Regions from separate parts of the Photobacterium carnosum genome, predicted to be linked through region 3. Evidence: predicted binding sites of a transcription regulator. Region 3 holds the regulator's gene; each other region holds the start of a gene.
The links. The regulator PurR, encoded in region 3, represses purine synthesis genes. The targets are predictions, from matches to a motif close to TNANGNAAACGTTTNCNTNA.
Positions count from the first base shown of each region.

Region 1 (7,051 bases), on a different contig from region 3:
ACCTTATTATTATTTACTATCGGCTTAAAACTTGACATAAAAACCTTACTTAACAAAGAAGTATGGGGCGGCGCAACCATACACAATCTGTTATCTACCGCCCTTTTTACGTTATTTCTTTTAGTTCTAAAACAATTAGGACTGACAATGTTTGCCGAAATGGCACTTAGTCAATTAATACTGATTGGCTTTGCATTGTCATTTTCTAGTACTGTTTTTGCCGTCAAACTGCTGCAAGACAAAGGAGAATTAAACGCTAAATATGGCACCGTTGCTATTGGCATTCTGGTTATGCAGGATATTTTCGCAGTACTATTCCTCGCCATATCCAGCGGTAAAATTCCTGATATAACAGCACTTGGTTTATTTGCTCTGCCCTTGCTACGCCCATTGTTATATCGCATCCTAGATAAAGCAGGTCACGGTGAAATATTAGTCTTATATGCTGTTATGCTCGCACTGGTTGCAGGAGCGGGTTTATTTGAAATTGTCGGCATGAAACCAGATCTAGGAGCGTTGATATTAGGTATGCTAATGGCGGGTCATCCTAAAGCATCAGAGATGGCTAAGTCATTGTTTAATTTTAAAGAACTGCTATTGGTGTGCTTCTTTTTAAACATTGGTCTCGCGGAATCCCCTACCATCAACGGCATGTTAATGGCCCTCGTATTAATGCTACTACTGCCTCTTAAAGGAATTCTTTATTACGCAGTGTTCCATTTATGCCGCTACCGTGTACGAACCTCAATGTTAGCAACCTTAACCCTATTTAATTATAGTGAATTTGGCCTTATTGTGGGTGGCGTCGCCTATAAAATGGGGTTGTTACCCGGCACATTCTTAGTCGCTATGGCTATCGCCGTGTCATTATCGTTTTTACTGGCAGCGCCACTGAACAGTATGAGTCATAAACTCTATACTGAAGCCGCTAAACGACTAAAAGAATTTGATCCTGATCGCTTAAATTGTCACGACAAACTGATTGATTTAGGTAATGTCAGTATTCTTATTCTCGGTATGGGTCGTATCGGCTCTGGTGCTTATGACGAATTAGAAAGTCGTTATGGTAAACAGATTATTGGCGTTGAAACTCGTCGTGAATCGGTAGAGTTACATCGCCAGCAACAACGTAATGTCATTCATGGTGATGCGACCGACCCTGACTTTTGGGAACGGGTTATCAAAAACCACCATATTGAGCTTATTTTATTAGCAATGCCAAATGGTCCAGCGAATATCTATGCTTTAGATCAGCTCAAAAGTCGTAATTTCCAAGGAAAAATAGCCGCTATAGCAAAATACAGTGATGAAGAGACACAATTACACCAACAAGGTATTGATGCAGCCTTTAATATTTATAGCGAAGCGGGTAGCGGTTTTGCTCGTGATGTCTGTGATCACCTCCAACCTCAAATAATCCCACGAAAACCACACTAAATTACACTTCAAAACTTAGATATTTCGCAGAGAAAAATAAACAGTAGCGATGCTGTTGTTTATTTTCTCAATTAAAAAACTCTGCAAAAATAGATAATATTCATAAAAATCCAATTTAAATAGATAATATTCAGCAGCAATGCTTTATTTAAATATAATCATAATAAATAGTTGTAATTTATTAACGAATGCGTAATTTTAACAATCAACGAAAAGCAAAATCAGTATAAACATCAATTACCATAATGATAACTTATTCGCTACATGATACATTTTCATCAATTATGGATAATAAAAAATAAAACGTTTGGAGTAGTATTATTATGTGTTCAATATTCGGCATCCTTGACATCAAGAGCGACGCTTCAGTACTTCGTACAACAGCCCTTGAATTATCAAAAAAAATGCGTCATCGCGGTCCTGATTGGTCAGGAATTTATGCGTCAGACAACGCTATTCTAGTTCATGAGCGTTTAGCGATTGTTGACTTAAATAGTGGTGAGCAACCGCTATATAACACGGATAAAAGCCATGTACTTGCGGTCAATGGTGAAATTTACAACCACAAAGAATTACGCGCTGAGTTTGCACCTAACTACCCATTCCAAACAGAGTCGGATTGTGAAATTATCTTAGCGCTTTATAAGGAAAAAGGACCGGAGTTATTAGATTACCTCAACGGTATCTTTGCCTTTATTCTGTATGATGAGCAAGAAGATGCTTACCTTATTGGTCGTGACCACATTGGTATTATCCCGCTTTATCAAGGCTATGATGAACATGGTAACTTCTATATTGCTTCTGAAATGAAAGCACTAGTGCCAGTATGTAAAACAATCAGTGAATTTCCTCCAGGCACTTACCTTTGGAGTAAAAAAGGCGAACCTGTTCGTTACTACAAACGTGACTGGATGGAATTTGATGCAGTTAAAGACGCAACAACCGATAAAATAGCATTAGCAGATGCCCTTGAAAGTGCTGTTAAACGCCAGCTAATGACAGATGTACCTTATGGTGTATTACTGTCTGGTGGTCTAGATTCTTCTGTAATCTCTGCGATCACAAAGAAATTCGCCGCTAAACGTATTGAAGATGATGAACAATCACAAGCTTGGTGGCCAACACTGCACTCGTTTGCGATTGGTCTTGAAGATGCACCCGATCTAAAAGCAGCGAAAATTGTAGCCGATGCCCTTGGTACGGTTCACCACGAGTTAACCTATACTGTCCAAGAAGGCCTAGATGCCATTCGTGATGTTATTTACCACATTGAAACCTATGATGTCACCACGATCCGCGCCTCAACACCGATGTATCTTATGTCACGTAAGATCCGTGCTATGGGGATTAAAATGGTGCTTTCAGGTGAAGGTGCTGATGAAATCTTTGGGGGTTATTTATACTTCCACAAAGCACCTAACGCTAAAGAATTCCATGAAGAAACAGTGCGTAAGTTATTAGCGCTTAACATGTTTGACTGCGCACGCGCTAACAAATCAATGGCAGCATGGGGCATAGAAGCTCGTGTACCCTTCTTGGATAAAGAATTCCTTGATGTTGCAATGCGCATTAACCCTCAAGATAAAATGTGTGGCAACGGTAAAATGGAAAAACACATTCTTCGAGAGTGTTTTGAGCATTATTTACCAGAAGCCGTTGCATGGCGTCAGAAAGAACAATTCTCTGATGGTGTAGGTTATAGCTGGATTGATAGCTTAAAAGAAGTTGCTGAAGAAAAAGTGACTGATAAGCAGTTAGCAACAGCTGCATTCCGTTTCCCATATAACACGCCAACAACAAAAGAAGGCTATGTTTACCGTGAAATTTTTGAAGAACATTTCCCGCTAGAAAGTGCCGCTAAATGTGTACCAGGTGGTCCATCGATTGCTTGTTCTAGTGCAAAAGCCATTGAGTGGGATGAGAGTTTTAAAAATGCCGCAGACCCATCAGGTCGAGCGATTGCAGCGGTTCATAACCAAGCTTACAAGAAATAGATAAATTAACGTTATAAAAAAACCGCCATCGAAAATGGCGGTTTTTTTTATGGTTAATAACAACGTGTTATTAACGTTCCCAGTAAGCTTCTTCTAGGCTATCTTCACGCTCAGGTAAGCCGCGAGAAAGACGAGGTGAATACTGAGCTAATACTTCATAACTTACCCGGTTTGCATACAAACAAACCTGAGAGAATGATGAGTACGTTAGGAACGAATATTGGTGCTTACTTGAATTTGGCACGTTTTCTTTATGATAACGGTTAGCAGACATATCATGCAGTAATGCAGATAATGCACCATCACCGGCACCATTAGTATTTTTGATTCGCTCTGGGCCACCCATGTATGGAGCAATATGTGAATAAACCTTAGTTGGATTCTCACATGTCGATTTAATCATAGGACGGCTAAATTCATAACGGTTAAATTCAGCAATATCACCAGGTAATAACGGTAATGCAGTCTCACGTTTTGCTGATTCTTCAGTATAACCCGCAGTGTATAAACCAACAGGGCCAGCAGTACACAAAACAAGATCAACCCATTCTAGCGTTTTATCTGCTGCAACTAATGGATCAGACTCACCCGTTAACGCTTCACCTTCGTCTTCATTCATTGCAACCACTGTTACATGGTCGCGTAAGAAATCACGCCACCATTGTGGATCGTCTTGAATAACGAATTTAGTACCCAACGTTAATACCACTGGTACGTCATATTTCTTAGCGTACTCAATGGCTTTCATTGTCGCTGCTGGCATAGGATCGCCAGGCTTACAACGTACAAGATAAGCCGTTATAACTAATGCTGATGCATTTTCAAATACACACTCAGGAATGCTATCAGGTCTAAGTTGGTTCATGTTACCTTCGTTTATCGCGAAGGTACGCTCACCATCTTTAGAGATCAGCGCAAAACAACGGCCAATTGGACCATTGACAGGCTGCAGATAATTCATATCCATACGGCTTGAAGTATTACAAAGATAACGGTAAGCATAGCTACCAATTTCAATGTCTTTACTCATTACACCTAATAATACGGACTTATCATCAGCTAATACTGAGTAATTATGTAACGTATTACCAATCGTGCCACCAGCAAATTCATGAGTCACAAGATTATTATCTTTTAACTCATTATAAAGTGCTTCTGCTTTTTCATCGGTAATCACCAATGAATGGCCTTTACTCAGCTCATAACGTTCCAGAAATTCATCATCAACGTAGGCTTCAATATCAACCAATGTTTGATCGATACCCACAACATGAGTACGTGTTAAACGCTTCTCTATCTTCGTTTGACTTAGAAGTGGATCGCGAGCATGTACAGGGAAATAATGCTTAGATTTTCGTTGGCCTGGAAATTTCATGTCAATGGGCTGTCAAGTTGTAAATTTTGCGAATTCTATCACAGAATTTGGTACATAAAAGCAAAAGCTATCATCGGTTTTACGAATAATAGCCACAAACAACAACGCAAACGTTATCGTACATATAATGATGTTTATCTCTATATCAAGATTACCATCCTTGTGTATGCTGTTTAATCAAGTTTTCCATCATCAATATATGAGCAGGACTGTCATTTAAGCATGGGATCAAATTAAACTCTTTACCACCAGCTTCAATAAATACCGCTTTACACTGCTCTGCAATTTCTTCTAGTGTTTCCAAACAATCAACCGAGAAAGCAGGACACATCACATCTAAACGTTTAATACCTTTTTCAGCTAATGATTTAATTGTCGCTTCCGTATACGGCTTCAACCATTCTTCCCGTCCAAAGATAGATTGATAACTCATGCTCATTTTCTCACGTGGCATATCCAGTAATTGAGCCAATAATACCGTGGTTTGATGACAATGGTCTGGGTAGGGATCGCCATTATCTGCATAACGCTGAGGAATACCGTGGTATGAACACAATAGATAATCAGGTTGCCCTTTCTCTGCCCAAAACACCTCAACAGACTGAGATAACGCCGCAATATAATCAGGGTGATCATAGTAATGATTCACAAAACGGAGTTCGGGTAATTCAGGCACTGTTTTTAACTCTTTAGCAATACGATCAAAAACTGCGGCGGTTGTCGTTGCCGAATATTGTGGATATAACGGTAGTACGATAACGTGCTTACATCCCTGCTGTTTTAGCTGTTGCAAGCCTGATTGAATACTGGGCTCACCATAGGTCATACCTAATGCAACGGGAACATTTAAAGATTGTTGTAAGGCTTGTTGCTGACGACGTGAATACACCATTAACGGTGAGCCATCATCCATCCACACGGATTGGTATAATTTAGCCACTTTAGGTGAACGTATTGGTAAAATAATGCCATGTAAAATAGGACACCATAACCAACGCATCATATCAACCACACGCTTATCATGCAAAAATTCCGCTAAAAACTGTTTCACGCCAGCGGTTGTTGGTGCATCAGGAGTACCAAGATTAACCAGTAATACCCCATAGTTATTATTAATTGTCATCGGTATTTATCCTTTATCTTTTACTCATCACTGAAAACAACTTACTTCCAGCTTCTTTTTAATACATTTAAATAACAAAAAATACGCAATTTCGCTATAACATTTTATACTACTGTTATATTAAAACCAAAAAAAACGAGCATTACCAATTGGTAAGCCCGTTTATTTACATCGTTATTAACTATTATAAATAATTAGCTAATTAACAATGCTATTTATGCTAATGCTTTCTCAAGCTGTGCACTTACTTCAACAACAGGTAACGTACCATCAAACTTAAGGTACTTAGTATTACCAGCAGCCGCTTCTTTACCGTAGTATTCGATAAGAGGTGCAGTTTGGTTATGGTATACCGTTAGACGTGCACGAACTGTTTCTTCTTTGTCATCTTCACGAATAACAAGCTCTTCACCTGTTACGTCATCTTTACCAGCAACCTTTGGTGGGTTGTAAACAGCATGGTAAGTACGACCAGAAGCAAGGTGAGCACGACGACCCGCCATACGTTCAACAATCACATCGTCAGCAACGTCAAATTCAATAACGTAGTCAACAACAACGCCATTTTCTTTAAGACCATCTGCTTGAGGAATTGTGCGAGGGAAACCATCAAGTAGGAAACCTTTTGCACAATCTTCTGCAGTGATACGCTCTTTAACAAGACCAAGAATGATATCGTCAGACACAAGTTGACCTGCATCGATCACTGATTTTGCTTGCTTACCTAGTTCAGTGCCCGCTTTGATTGCTGCACGTAACATGTCACCAGTGGAAATTTGTGGAATACCAAATTTTTCCATGATGAATTGAGCTTGAGTACCTTTACCTGCACCGGGTGCACCCAGAAGGATAATGCGCATTGTGTTCCCCTTTAAAATAGAGTGGAAATTTGCAAAAAACTGAAAATACACTGATTAGCGCTCAGTCGCAAGCTTGGCACTATGACCAAGCCGCGATTGAATGATTTATCAGAATAGTCTGTGATTTTGATTAATTAATTGATTATTTAACCAACAACTTGTTTACGGCAGCTAAGAACTGTGAAGGATCATCCATCGTACCGCGTTCAGCAAGCATTGCTTCACCAAACAATAATTCAACCCAGCGACCAAAGACTTCTTC
Region 1 covers NZ_WMDN01000002.1:194,151-201,201, reverse strand. The annotation lists gene GLP24_RS02900 (cation:proton antiporter family protein) at 1-1,437, shown strand, start outside; gene asnB (asparagine synthase B) at 1,761-3,431, shown strand; gene GLP24_RS02890 (inosine/guanosine kinase) at 3,502-4,806, opposite strand; gene hemH (ferrochelatase) at 4,958-5,929, opposite strand; gene adk (adenylate kinase) at 6,145-6,789, opposite strand; gene htpG (molecular chaperone HtpG) at 6,932-7,051, opposite strand, start outside.
Region 1: a site for PurR is predicted at 4,909-4,928, ahead of GLP24_RS02890 (inosine/guanosine kinase). Genes of this name have one in related genera too.

Region 2 (7,051 bases), on a different contig from region 3:
ACAAACAGAATGAAAATCAACGGTACAATAGATTGCATCACTGGTGCATTAAAGGCAGCAACTTCACCCGTAGGCGAACGCAATGGCGAGGTTTCAGGCCATACTGCAGCAACTAATAGCACAATACCCACAACCATTGTCCAGCCAGCGTATGAGAATGCTTTGCTTTCTAGTGGCGTAAAAGAACCCATATCAGGTGCTTCTTCTGCATCTTCATCAATCGCTGTTTTTTGTAAACGAGGCTCAATTACTTTATCGGTGATGTACCAGCCAATACCCACAATAATGAACGATGATAGACCAGTGAACATTAAGTTTGCTAACGGGTTAACAATGTAAGTTGGATCCATGATACGTGCAGCTTCTTGGGTAAAGCCCGCTAGTAATGGGTCGATACCAGAAGGAATAAAGTTAGCAGAGAAACCACCAGAAACACCAGCAAACGCCGCTGCAATACCCGCAAGAGGATGACGACCAGCTGCGTGGAAAATGATACCACCAAGAGGAATAACCAATACATAACCTGCATCAGCAGCAGTGTGCGATACAATTGCCACTAAAATCAGCATCGGCGTAAGTAGCTTAGCTGGCGTAACATTTAGCATCTTTTTCAGGCCAGTATTAATAAAGCCTGACGCTTCAGCAACACCCACACCTAACATAGCAACTAATACAATACCTAATGGCGCAAACCCAGTGAAGTTTTTCACCATGTTCGCCAAGAAACTTGCCATCGCATCGCCAGTTAACAAGTTATTGACTTGAACAACTTCTTTAGTCACTGGATGCATAAGGCCAAAATCAAACTGCGATAGCACAGCAGAAAGAATCCAAACGGTAACTAAACCCCAAAAGAACAGTAACGCGGGATCAGGAATTTTATTACCTGTGCGCTCAATACCATTTAAAAACTTGTCCATCGCACTCGTCGAAGGGGGTGGTGCTTGCTTCAGTATTTTGTCGTTCATGGTAATTCCATGTCCTTATGCTGGTTATGTTTGCTATGCGGATCTACTTACATGTAGTCGATCTCATTTTTTGTCCAAATCAAATATGAATATTCGCTGAACGATTGTAATGAAACTACCACAACAAACAGTGTTATAAACCTACTAATAACACCTACTAACCACTACATATTGTAACCAATCATTAATACGACACTTACAAAAAACATAAATCAAACAAATAAGTAACAACTAACCAATAAAAAGATAAATCTTACTTTAATCGCATTAAATAGCAGCCATAAAAAAAGCACCCGTAGGTGCTTTTTTTATTCAATTAGTGCTAATAAACCTGTAATTATTCCCACTCAATCGTTGCGGGTGGCTTACCAGAAATATCGTAAACAACACGTGAAATACCATTGACTTCATTGATGATACGATTCGATACTTTACCTAAGAAATCATAAGGTAAATGTGCCCAATGCGCAGTCATAAAGTCGATCGTTTCTACCGCACGTAGCGATACAACCCAATCATACTTACGACCATCGCCCATCACGCCCACTGAACGTACAGGTAAGAATACAGTAAACGCTTGCGATACTTTATTGTAAAGATCAGCGTTATGTAGCTCTTCAATAAAGATTGCATCTGCACGACGTAGTAAGTCACAGTATTCTTTCTTCACTTCGCCTAACACACGAACACCTAAACCAGGCCCAGGGAATGGGTGGCGGTAAAGCATGTTATAAGGCAAACCAAGTTCTAGACCGATCTTACGTACTTCATCTTTAAATAACTCACGTAATGGTTCAACCAAACCCATTGCCATATCATCTGGCAAACCGCCAACGTTATGGTGAGATTTGATTACGTGCGCTTTACCTGTTTTAGATGCGGCTGATTCGATCACATCAGGATAAATCGTACCCTGTGCTAGCCACTTAGCATTTTTTAATTTCTTTGATTCTTCATCAAAGATGTCAACAAACACGTGACCAATTTTCTTACGTTTCGCTTCAGGCTCATCAATACCTGCAAGCGCATCTAAGAAACGATCTTCTGCTTTAACATGGATGATTTTTAGACCAAAGTCATCACCAAACATGTCCATTACTTGCTGGCCTTCGTTAAGACGAAGTAAACCGTTATCAACAAATACACATGTTAGCTTATCGCCAATCGCACGGTGAATAAGCATTGCAACGACTGACGAATCAACGCCACCAGACAGACCAAGGATAACTTCATCGTCACCGACTTGCTCTTTGATACGTGCAATTGCATCTTCAATAATATTAGCTGATGTCCATAGCTTTTCACAGCCACACACATTCATCACGAAGTTTTCAATTAACTTCATACCTTGGCGAGTATGCGTTACTTCAGGATGGAATTGTACACCGTAGAAGCGCTTGTCTTCATTTGCCATTGCAGCAAATGGGCAAGTATCAGTTTCAGCAACTTTAATAAAATCAGCTGGAATCTCGACAACTTTATCGCCGTGGCTCATCCATACATCAAGTAATGGCGTACCATCAGCAGCAACAGCATCTTGAATATCTTTTAAGAAAGCAGTTTGCTCAACAATTTTAACTTGCGCATAACCAAATTCGCGCTCATCAGAACCTGCAACTTTACCACCCAGTTGTTCTGCCATGGTCTGCATGCCGTAACATACACCAAACACAGGAACACCCGCTTCAAATACATACTGTGGTGCGCGAGGAGAACCCGCTTCAGTTACGCTTTCAGGACCACCAGAAAGAATAATACCGTTTGGATTGAAATCACGAATATCAGCTTCATCAACATCCCAGCTCCAAAGCTCACAGTAAACGCCGATTTCACGGATACGGCGGGCAATTAACTGAGTGTATTGTGAACCAAAATCCAAAATAAGAATACGTTGGTCATGAATATTTGCGGTAGTGGTCATTATAGAACTATCTCAAAAATTGAATGTATTGGGGGCTATATCTAGCCCCGATTTTATCTAACTTCGCAACTTAGGCAATCGTTTTCGTTCAACGAATACTGACTGCTTAATAATTAAGCCGTACGGTAGTTAGGCGCTTCTTTTGTGATTATCACATCATGTACGTGCGACTCTTTCATGCCTGCGCCTGAAATCCGTACAAATTCAGCTTTAGTACGTAAGTCTTCAATTGTTGCAGAGCCAGTTAAACCCATGCTTGAACGTAAACCACCCATTTGCTGATGAACGATTTCTTTCATCAAACCTTTGTAAGCAACACGGCCTTCAATACCTTCAGGTACAAGCTTATCTGCTGCGTTATCTGATTGGAAATAACGGTCTGAAGAGCCTTTTGACATTGCGCCAAGTGAACCCATACCACGGTATGATTTATAAGAACGACCTTGATACAGTTCAACTTCACCCGGTGCTTCTTCAGTACCAGCGAACATTGAGCCAACCATCACACATGATGCACCCGCAGCAATCGCTTTACATAAATCGCCAGAGTAACGAATACCACCATCAGCAATAACTGGAATACCGTATTGATCAGCCACTGATGCAGCTTCTGAAATCGCAGTAATTTGAGGAACACCCACACCAGTCACAATACGTGTAGTACAGATTGAACCTGGGCCGATACCCACTTTAACTGCACTTACGCCAGCTTCAATTAATGAGCGAGCACCGTCTGCTGTTGCAACGTTACCGCCAACAATAGGAAGATTAGGGAAAGCGGCACGTGTTTCACGAATACGTTGTAAAACGCCTTCTGAATGACCGTGAGATGAATCGATAAGTAATACGTCAACACCAGCTTCAACCAATGCAGCAACGCGTTCTTCATTACCCGCACCAGCACCAACAGCAGCACCTACACGTAAACTGCCGCGCTCATCTTTACACGCGTTTGGTTTACGTTCTGCTTTTTGGAAGTCTTTCGCAGTGATCATCCCTTTTAGGCGGAAATTGTCGTCAACTAACAGTACTTTTTCAACACGGTACTGTTGCATAATCGCTTCAACTTCTTCGCGAGATGCGCCTTCTTTTGCTGAAGCTAACTTCTCTTTAGAAGTCATTACTTCTTCAACTTTAATTGAAAGGTCAGTAACAAAACGAACATCACGGCCAGTAATAATACCAACTAATTCATTGTTATCTGCAACCACAGGATAACCTGCAAAACCATTTTCTAAGGTCAGACGTTTAACATCTGCGATAGTGTTATTTGGTTTAACAGTAACAGGTTCTGCAACAACGCCTGCTTCGAACTTTTTAACCATGCGAACTTCAGCCGCTTGTTGTTCGATAGACATATTCTTGTGGATAAAACCAATGCCGCCCTCTTGAGCAAGTGCAATGGCGAGGCGACCTTCAGTCACTGTATCCATAGATGCTGATAGCATAGGAATGTTAAGAGCAATCTCTTTCGTGAGACGAGTGCGCAGATCGGCAGTGTTAGGTAGGACTGTAGAATGAGCAGGAACTAGTAATACATCATCAAACGTCAACGCTTCTTTTTTAATTCGTAACATGCAATATCTCACACCAATTTAAAGGTTTACAAAGAAGATTAAAATATTGCGAACGGATTATACGTATGAAGCAATCGTTTGGCTAGAATTATTTTTATTTTTTTAATTGACAAAAAACATTTGCTGAGTAGTATATTTCGGTTAACTATCCGGTGATGCGGTCGACGAAATACGGCCAAGATCTGTCCATTGATCTGCCTAGGCGTTTTTCGTTCTATTTGATAGTTTTTTGACCGCCTGCCGCCATTCATTCGTTCGTTAGCAGGTACTTCCTTCGTGACTCTATTCGCTTCTCAAAGCCAATCCAACGATCGTATCTACACCGTTTCCAGTCTCAATGCACAAGTCCGCCTAATCCTTGAAAATGAAATGGGAATAGTTTGGCTCGTCGGCGAATTATCAAATTTTTCAATGCCCGTTTCTGGCCATTGGTATTTCACCCTTAAAGATTCTCGTGCTCAAGTAAAATGCGCGATGTTCAAAGGTACCAATCGCCATGTCAGCTTTAAACCCGGCAATGGTAATCAAGTTTTAGTTAAAGCGCGGTTATCAATTTACGAACCTCGCGGCGACTATCAGTTGATTATTGAAAGCATGCAACCTGAAGGGGATGGTCGTTTACAGCAACAATTTGAACAACTAAAAATGACCCTTGCTGCTGAAGGATTATTTGCTCAAGCATTGAAAAAACCATTACCACAACAACCTCAACGTGTCGGTATTATTACCTCTAAAACAGGCGCAGCTCTTCACGATATTCTGCAAGTATTAAAACGTCGAGATCCAAGTTTAGCGGTGGTTATTTATCCGACAATGGTTCAAGGTGATGGTGCAGCCATATCAATAGCTCAAGCCATTGGACGGGCAAACTCACGCCAAGAATGTGATATTTTAATTGTTGGTCGAGGGGGTGGTTCATTAGAAGATTTATGGGCATTTAACGAAGAAATTGTTGCACGAACCATTGCAGCAAGTCAGATCCCGATCGTCAGTGCTGTCGGCCATGAAGTTGATGTCACCATTGCTGATTTTGTCGCAGATATGCGCGCACCGACGCCCTCTGCTGCGGCAGAATTAATCAGTCGTGATAGCTCAGCACAAACCGATAAAATTGCTCAGAAACAACAACAATTACGCCATGCGATTCAGTTTTATTTCGCTGATAAAAAACAGCATGTGAATCAATTAAAGCACCGTTTAGATCGTCAACATCCACAGCTGCGTTTAAACCAACAACAACAGCACCTAGATGATATAACCCGTCGATTACAGCAGATAATGCTGAAAAAAATACAAAAACAACAACAACGTATTACTCAAAACCAATATAAATTATCACTTCATTCACCACAGCAACGTCTGCAACACAACACAACCACACTTATTAATACCAAGCGACGTTTATTGGATGCAATGGATCGTAACCTGTTAAATGCTCAGCATAAATTATCGTTATCTGCCGAAAAATTAGATACCGTAAGCCCACTGGCAACCCTAAGCCGTGGTTACTCAATTACGCGTAATGATAAAGGGGATCTTATTCGTCGTTGTGATCAAGTTAAAGCGGGTGATCAACTGATCACAACAGTCACAGATGGTAAGATTCATACCACCGTTAATAACAATTAATACTCGTTATCCATCACTCTTCAATGCCGCAATATAATTTTTTTATTGCGGCATAATTGCGCTAAAATATTAATCTTCTGCTTTATTAAATACGATTTTTACGCGTGATTTTGATTTTAACTCATTACAATAATTACAAAAGTAACTCGCAGATCCACACGCTTGTAATTTCTCTAATTGCTCAGAACAATCAGGACAAAATGCAGTTTTAGTCACTTTTTGTTGGCAATACTCACAAAAATATCCCTGATCTTTCCAACTCAATTCACTCTCACATTGCGGACAAGTATTTTTAATCACTCTCTTTTACTCCTAAATGAATTTATTCTAGCATGCAAAATTATTGCGTTAGATGCTACTAAAATTAAATATCACTTTTTAAATATTTAGCACAACCCTAACTAATGCTTCATAATTCTCTCGATCACTCATTGTCATAATGACACCATGATCCCTAATATGATCATCACCCTTATGGGTGATCATTGTGTTTATTAAACTTGATCAGCGATCAGCTCTCAAAAGAATATTTATCAATACACATCCCGAAAGCATAAGTTACATATCCTGTATATGAATTTTAAACAGCATTAAACTCTAAAAAATATCACAAAAACTGCTATGATCTAATATTTAATAAATCAGGATCATATTGAAAAAAGTATAAATATTGACCATATTAAATATTAAGATAACGCAGAGTTATTCTCATTCAACAATAAAAACAGTTATCTTCACCTTTGCTAACGCTATAAAAAATAGGCAATTACACCTACAAAAAAATCGTCCTTAGACGATTTAAATATCATGATCATATTATTATTTATGCCATAACGGCCGTCGTTATCATTACTAATTGTTGATCAGAGATAACTTCAAACTTTACCGTTAACGCAAGATATTCTGCTAATGAGGTCGCATGCGTTCCACCACAGGGAATTTCAATGATTCCCTCA
Region 2 covers NZ_WMDN01000039.1:9,929-16,979, reverse strand. The annotation lists gene GLP24_RS19120 (AbgT family transporter) at 1-968, opposite strand, end outside; gene guaA (glutamine-hydrolyzing GMP synthase) at 1,306-2,889, opposite strand; gene guaB (IMP dehydrogenase) at 3,003-4,466, opposite strand; gene xseA (exodeoxyribonuclease VII large subunit) at 4,743-6,095, shown strand; gene GLP24_RS19100 (zinc ribbon domain-containing protein) at 6,165-6,395, opposite strand; gene GLP24_RS19095 (alanyl-tRNA editing protein) at 6,919-7,051, opposite strand, start outside.
Region 2: a site for PurR is predicted at 4,533-4,552, ahead of guaB (IMP dehydrogenase). Genes of this name have one in related genera too.

Region 3 (7,051 bases):
AACAGTAAGTAATAATATTTTATTCCGTTTCATTATTGCTCCTTAATTATTCTTTATTATCTGCAGTAGAAGAGGCTTGAGCCGTTATATTCTGCGGTGAATTTGATGTTGATTGGGGTTGAATCGGTAATGAGCAAAACCCTTGAGCTGGTACATCAAGCGCAGTATTAAATTTAGCCGATAAATTTTGAAAACTGACTAATGCAGTTATTTCAATAATATCATCACTGCTATACCACGTTGCGAGTGTTGCTAGCATTTCATCACTGACTTGTTGGTCACTAAGGGTCATTGCTTCTGTATACGTCAATATCGCTTGTTCTTGTTCTGAAAAATGTTCAGAAGTTTGCCAATGGGCTAGTGCTTTAATTTTTTCTAATGAATGACAGCGTTCGGCTAATTTCATTCCATTAGCATCAACACAAAAAGCGCAGTTATTAAGTTGTGATACGCGGACGCAGACTAACGATCGCATAACGGCATCAATGGGGGATTTTTTACGATCAAGATAACCAAAGAACAAAGCCACTAACCAAAAAAGTACAGGTTTTCGTCCCCATAATTTAGCTGGATTGAGTATTTTGCCGAAATGGCGTTTTTGCAACCACAGTACCGGTTTGACCCACAATGAAAATGTTTTTTTGGTTAATATACGCAAGGTATGTCCTTATTAAATGAGAATCACATCGACTCTTAAGTAGCAAGACCGAGGTAACTAATATTGTATTTCATTTAATGACAAAATTTTTTTTTATTCAAAACATTATTGGAAATAATAAATAACAAATAATAATAACGAAAGTCATAATCGTTACATTAAGAGCAAAATGTGACGTGCGTATGTTATTTTTTATGATTAATAATAAAAAATAGTTAATAAAAGGTTTTATTTTATGGTTGTGACGGGGTTTGTAGAAATTAATGAATAAATATTTTATTTTCTTATTCTTTTTATGTGTTTAATTTACTTGTTCAATAAATGTACATTTTAGCGTGCGTTTATCATGTTTATTGATTTGGAATGGGTAATGTAAGGATTGTGTAGGGGTAGATACGTGTATTTGTTGGATAAATTAAAGAGGCACTGGGCCTCTTTATTCTTAAGCGTCACTTAGCCAGTTGACGGATATTTATTATAGTTTAGCTAGCAGTTCATTGCGTCTGCTTTCTGGTATTACTGACCAATGTTGGCCATGTATAGCGCCTTCCAATGCCCATAGTAACTCTAAACTTAATGATGCCTCTTGTCTTTTTTGTAATGCCTTATAGGCGTTGAGTGCACCAATATCATAGAGTTGATCAATCGTTTGAATTCCGACTTTTTTAAGCATCCTCTCATTTGAAAGCCGTAGGTTAGGTAAATCTTTTATTCTATCCGGAGTGCAACATTCTTTTGCTTTTTTATCAGCTTGTGCTGCTTCAAGAGAATATTTTGCTTGCTCTATTATTTTTTCAGGTTCTTCCCACCATTCATCAAGAATAGCGTAATGTTTTGTTCTGACGGGAAAACCTCGTTTTTCATAGATATAGGGTTTTAAACCCGCTTGTTTAAATTCCTCTTTTGTTTTTGCATTTGCTCGTAGATGGAGTTTATTATTAACGACCAGTGCGAACATTGTCTCACCTGCGAAAATACCAAAGCCACCAAACATGGAGCGAGATCTAACGTTGCCTAAATGATCTAATAGCTGTAATGAATTTTTTAATATTGGTTTGTCCATACTTCTACTCGGTGAATAAATGAGTGTCACCTAACATTAAAGTAGTTGTAAATTTACTTTATTATTAAAGTTATTTACGAGATAAATTGCCTACTCTAAATCATCCATGCATTACTCTATAAATAATACTATCAATAGTGAAGTATTATTTATATTTTGTAAGTCTTTTGCTTACTATTATATGTGTTTACAAGGTTCATTATATTCGATCTTTTAAAAAGGTAAGTTTTAATATTAATGACAGCTGATGAATCTGTGAGATTGCTCATGTTTTCTGACGGTAAGGATAGCGACGGTAGAGATAAGGATTGGATTGATTACGAATGGATGAAAAAGCCAATAGAAATATTGGCTTGATAAATAGGTTGTTATATTAGCGTAAATCTTTTACAGACTTGCGTTCAACGATTGCAGGTGCCATTTCAAAAATTTGACGCTCATGATCTTTGTTCTTCATTCGGTCCATTAGAATTTTAATGGCGGTTTTACCTAAACGACGTTTTGGCTGGTGGATTGTCGTTAATGGCGGTGCGAAGTAAGGTGCAAGATCAATGTTATCGTAACCAATAATTGAAATATCATCAGGAACACGTAACCCAGCTTGCTCAAAGGTACTAATAAGTGCCATTGCCATGATGTCATTAAAACAGAAAATAGCCGTTGGGCGCTCGGTCATTGCAATATATTTTTCAGCCGCTATAACCGCTGAATCACACTCAAAGTCACCTTCAAGGATCCAATCTTCGTTAACGGCTAAGTTAGCTTCAGCCATCGCTTTGTTGAAGCCTTTTAAACGTTCACGACAAGTGGTTTTCTCATTATGGCCAGATAAGCAACCAATGCGACTATGACCATGGTCAATAAAATATTTAGTCGCAAGATAGCCACCTTGCTCGGCGTTATCCTGAATTTTATCAGTATGTGGGCTTTCTGGACCCCAGTCCATTACAACCATAGGTAGGTCTTTTTGGCGCTCAAGCAGATCCAATAGTTTCTGATCAAGATCAGAACACATCACTAATAAGCCATCGACACGCTTTTCTGCAAGCATACGTAAATAATCATATTGCTTAGAAAGATTACCTTCAGTATTACATAAGATGAGTGTGTAACCTTCGCGGTAGCAGTACTCTTCAACACCATGTACAACTTCAGCAAAAAAAGGGTTAGTTGATTTAGTTACTAGCATACCAATAGTGCGAGTGGTATTACATTTTAGACTACGCGCAACAGCACTTGGTGCGTAATTAAGCTCTTCAACAGCAGCCAGTACTTTTTTTTGTGTGGCTTCTGCGACAAAGCGCGTTTTATTGATTACGTGTGAAACTGTTGTCGTTGAAACTCCAGCCATACGTGCAACATCTTTAATGGTCGCCATATTTATTCTTCTAATAATGAGTGCTAGAGTTGTTTCTAGCTAATTCTGTGGTACCAAATTGAATAATTACTGAGATGAATATAATTCAATGTATTTACGTAAACTCTCTCGTTAATTATTCAATTTGGCACCGATAATGTTTTATTACATACTTAAATGGTATTAACACCAAAAACCGCATTTGTTTGCGGCTTTTATAATTATTGCATATTTTTCAAGTGTAATCGCTTGCGTTCACATTTTACTGAGTGTTACGCGTAGTGCAACGTTTCAATTGTCTTGGAGTAAATTATTTGATAGCTATCAACAAAAAAACGTTAATTTCAGTAATTTTATCGTAAGGTTACTAAAATTTACTAGGTACGATCAACATAATATTATGATAGTAGATAAGGATAACCATGGACAGGATGAGGATGTACAGAAACGTGCCAGCCATAGATGCTATGAATTATTAGGGGGGTTAATGCTTGCCATGGTGAACCATCGGCTTGAATTTTACCATGCTGAATAATAACCATCCGTTGAGCATATTGTGCGGCTAAGTTGAGATCATGTAATACAATAATAACCGCCGCACCTTTAGCCGCCATTATTTGTGCCATTTGTAATGTTTTATGCTGGTGAGCTAAATCCAAGGCTGATGTCGGTTCATCTAACATTAGAATGCATTTATCATGTGCTTGGCTTAATTGGGTTAAAACGCGTGCGAAATGGATCCGTTGTTTTTCACCACCAGATAACGTTGGATATAAGCGTTGAGCAAGATGAATGACGTCAGTATCTTGCATGGTTTGGGTAGTAATTCGGTCAATTTCTTGACGTGATAAACATAGCGGCATCGTACCAAGCTCAACCACTTCTTTACAGGTAAAGGCAAATGAGAGCGAACTGTGTTGCGGCAAAATACCTAAATGACACGCTAGTTCAGATCGTTGCCAACTATTTATATCACGATCAAAAAATGCAACTTGACCACTTTCAGGCTCTATTTCACCGCACAGTATTTTAAGAAGGGTACTTTTACCTGCACCGTTAGGCCCGAGTAGTGCTGTTATTTCTCCTGCTTTTATATCGATACTAAAATTATCTAATAAGACTTTACCCGCCAGTGTTAACTGTAAATTACGTGCTGAAATTACAGTTGAGCGTGCTGAGGTTGCCGTCATGCGATTCTGCCTTTTTGTTTATTAAGTAGATAAATGAAGAATGGAGCGCCTAAAATGGCGGTAATAATACCCACGGGGAGTTCTTGCGGTGCAAACGCACTACGGGCGATCATATCGGCAACGAGTAAAATCAATGCGCCTAAAATAGCTGAAATGGGTAAGAGGGTTTTATGATTAGGACCTGAAATCATGCGTCCTAAATGGGGGATCACCAGACCAATAAAGCCAATCGGACCCGTAATAGCAACAGTAATACCTACACCCGCAGCACAGACAATAATTAAACTACGCTTTAGATGTTGAACATTTACCCCCATATGACGAGCTTCAGCTTCGCCCAATAAAAACGCATTAAGCGCATTTGCTTGGCGATAACAATAATAATAAATGACGACGAGGCTCACAAAAGCGAGGCCAATATTCGGCCACGTCGCTCCTGCTAACGAGCCCATTGACCATAAAGAAAAATCACGTAGCGCTTGATCATTCGCAATATAGTTAAGTAACCCAAGACCTGCACCCGAAATCGCTCCAATTGCCACACCCGCCAATAGCATTACCACGACAGATGTACCATTTTTATCGGTGCCAAGGTGATACACCAAATAGGTACTAATAGCGCCACCCAAAAAAGCGAAGAAGGGCACAGCACCAATATTCATTAATAAAGGATATTGCGTCATTAACGGGGTAAATAAAATGATCGCAAAAGCTGCGCCTAGGCCAGCACCTCCTGAAATACCAATAATACCTGGGTCTGCGAGGGGGTTACGAAATAATCCCTGTAGAACAGCACCGCAAATAGCCAGTATTGCCCCGATAGCAATACACAATAATGTTCGTGGTAGACGTATTTGATGGATCACGAGATCAATATGAGCGGCAAGCTGATGGTCTCCAGGTAATAATGCTATAAAACTATCTTTATAACTGATATCCATCGGTCCAATTGCAATTGAGCTTAATAATGCAAAGAGCAATGATCCAATACTGATAGTGTAAATAACATGGGGTGAAATACGGCTGTCGTTCATGATGGCTTTATCTCAGATTACGATTGTGGGTAGAAAATATGATTAAGGCGCAGAGCTTCATTAATACTATGGATGCCTAAGCCACCAATTAATGCCGTACCGTCAATCACTGCAATTGCATTATTTTTTGCCGCAGGGGTTGCCTCTAAGACGGGCATTTTTTTGATAAGTTGTGCCATGTCTTTGATGGAGGCTGTCGTACGGTTACTGAGTAAAATAATATCAGGTTGCATTTGTAAAATGGCCTCGGTTGAAACTGGCTTATAATTTGATACCATCGCCGCTGCTGGGTTTATTGCCCCCGCTAAAGTAATAATACTGTCGGCGGTGGTATTTTTTCCGGCAACACTAATTGGTCGTCCATCATGAATCATTAAGAACAATACTTTTTTAGGCTGAGTCTGGTGTGAATTGTTTTGTTTAATCGTTTTTACTGTGGTGGTTATGGTTTGTTTAAGCTGCTGCGCTTGTTGTGAATGTTGGGTTAAGGCTGCCACTTGATCGATTCGATGCAGTAAATCAGGCACCGTTTCACCACCGTTAACAATATCGACCTCAATTCCCGATTGCTTTAACAATGTTAATGTCTTTGGTGGACCCATTTCATCGGAGCCAATAATGCGAGTCGGGGCTAAAGCAATCAAGCTTTCTGCTGACAGTTGACGGTGATAACCCACTTTAGGCATGTTATCTGCCACCAGTGTTTTACTGGTTACATCGACGGCAATTAATTGTTGCTCAGCCCCTAATGCATTAATGATTTCAGTAATAGCAGCACCCGCGCTAATCACTCTTGCAGAATTTGGTTCTGCTTGCGCATGGGCTAAGGGACTAAATAAGCTTGATGCGGAGATAAACAGTGTGGTTGATAACAGTATTTTTTGAGAAATATATCGTAAAAAAGGTGCAGTTATAAAAGAGGTATGACGGTCCATTATTGTTGATCTTCCATTAATAGTTGCGTGGCTTTAATGTCGTTTTTTTGTAGAAAAGCTAATAATTTGAGCATCTGTTCGACTGAGGCTTTTTTATCAGCACCAATAACGACGGGTTTATTTGCCTGTGCTTTTACAGCGGCTAATAGTTGTTGTGAAAAGTTATCCCAGTTGTCGATCGATTGACCGTCTAATGCCCAATAAGGTTCAGCGGCAACGAGGTTTATTGTGATCGGATCGGCTTTGGTTGTTTGTAATATTTGAGTCGCGGTTTGCGGTAATTCTACATCTAATGCTTTAATTTTCACTGTTGCGGTAAGTAATAAAAACACCATCACAATAAAAATAATATCCAATAAAGGCGTTAAATCAGGGTTGAGTTCATCTGTGTTTTGCTGATGATTATTGATACTAATCATGCTGATTTACCGTTGTAAGCTGGGTTTTCTTCACAAGTATCACACGGCTTTACTGGGCCATTACCGACATCAATGTTCATGCCTTCTAACCATAAATTACAACGATTTAGACTGTGCTCTAATGTCGCCATGATGCTATCGGCCCATAAGCCTAATAATTGTGAGCCTGTAATGGCAGGCAGGGCAATAATTAAGCCAGCAGCGGTAGTGCGCATCGCTAAACCTAGACCATCAGCAAGATCACTGGGAGTCACAGAGCCTGTTGATAGGGCAATGCTTTTAAACATTTCAATTAAGCCCAACACCGTACCAAGTAAACCTAATAGCGGACTAATCACACCAATTAAACTCAGTAATCGTAACCCTGAACGCAATTGTTGACGTTTTTGAAGTAG
Region 3 covers NZ_WMDN01000003.1:103,507-110,557, forward strand. The annotation lists gene GLP24_RS04055 (FAD-dependent oxidoreductase) at 1-33, opposite strand, end outside; gene GLP24_RS04060 (carboxymuconolactone decarboxylase family protein) at 47-658, opposite strand; gene GLP24_RS04065 (TfoX/Sxy family DNA transformation protein) at 1,134-1,721, opposite strand; gene purR (HTH-type transcriptional repressor PurR) at 2,095-3,099, opposite strand; gene GLP24_RS04075 (heme ABC transporter ATP-binding protein) at 3,477-4,268, opposite strand; gene GLP24_RS04080 (FecCD family ABC transporter permease) at 4,265-5,302, opposite strand; gene GLP24_RS04085 (heme/hemin ABC transporter substrate-binding protein) at 5,320-6,237, opposite strand; gene GLP24_RS04090 (ExbD/TolR family protein) at 6,237-6,656, opposite strand; gene GLP24_RS04095 (MotA/TolQ/ExbB proton channel family protein) at 6,653-7,051, opposite strand, start outside.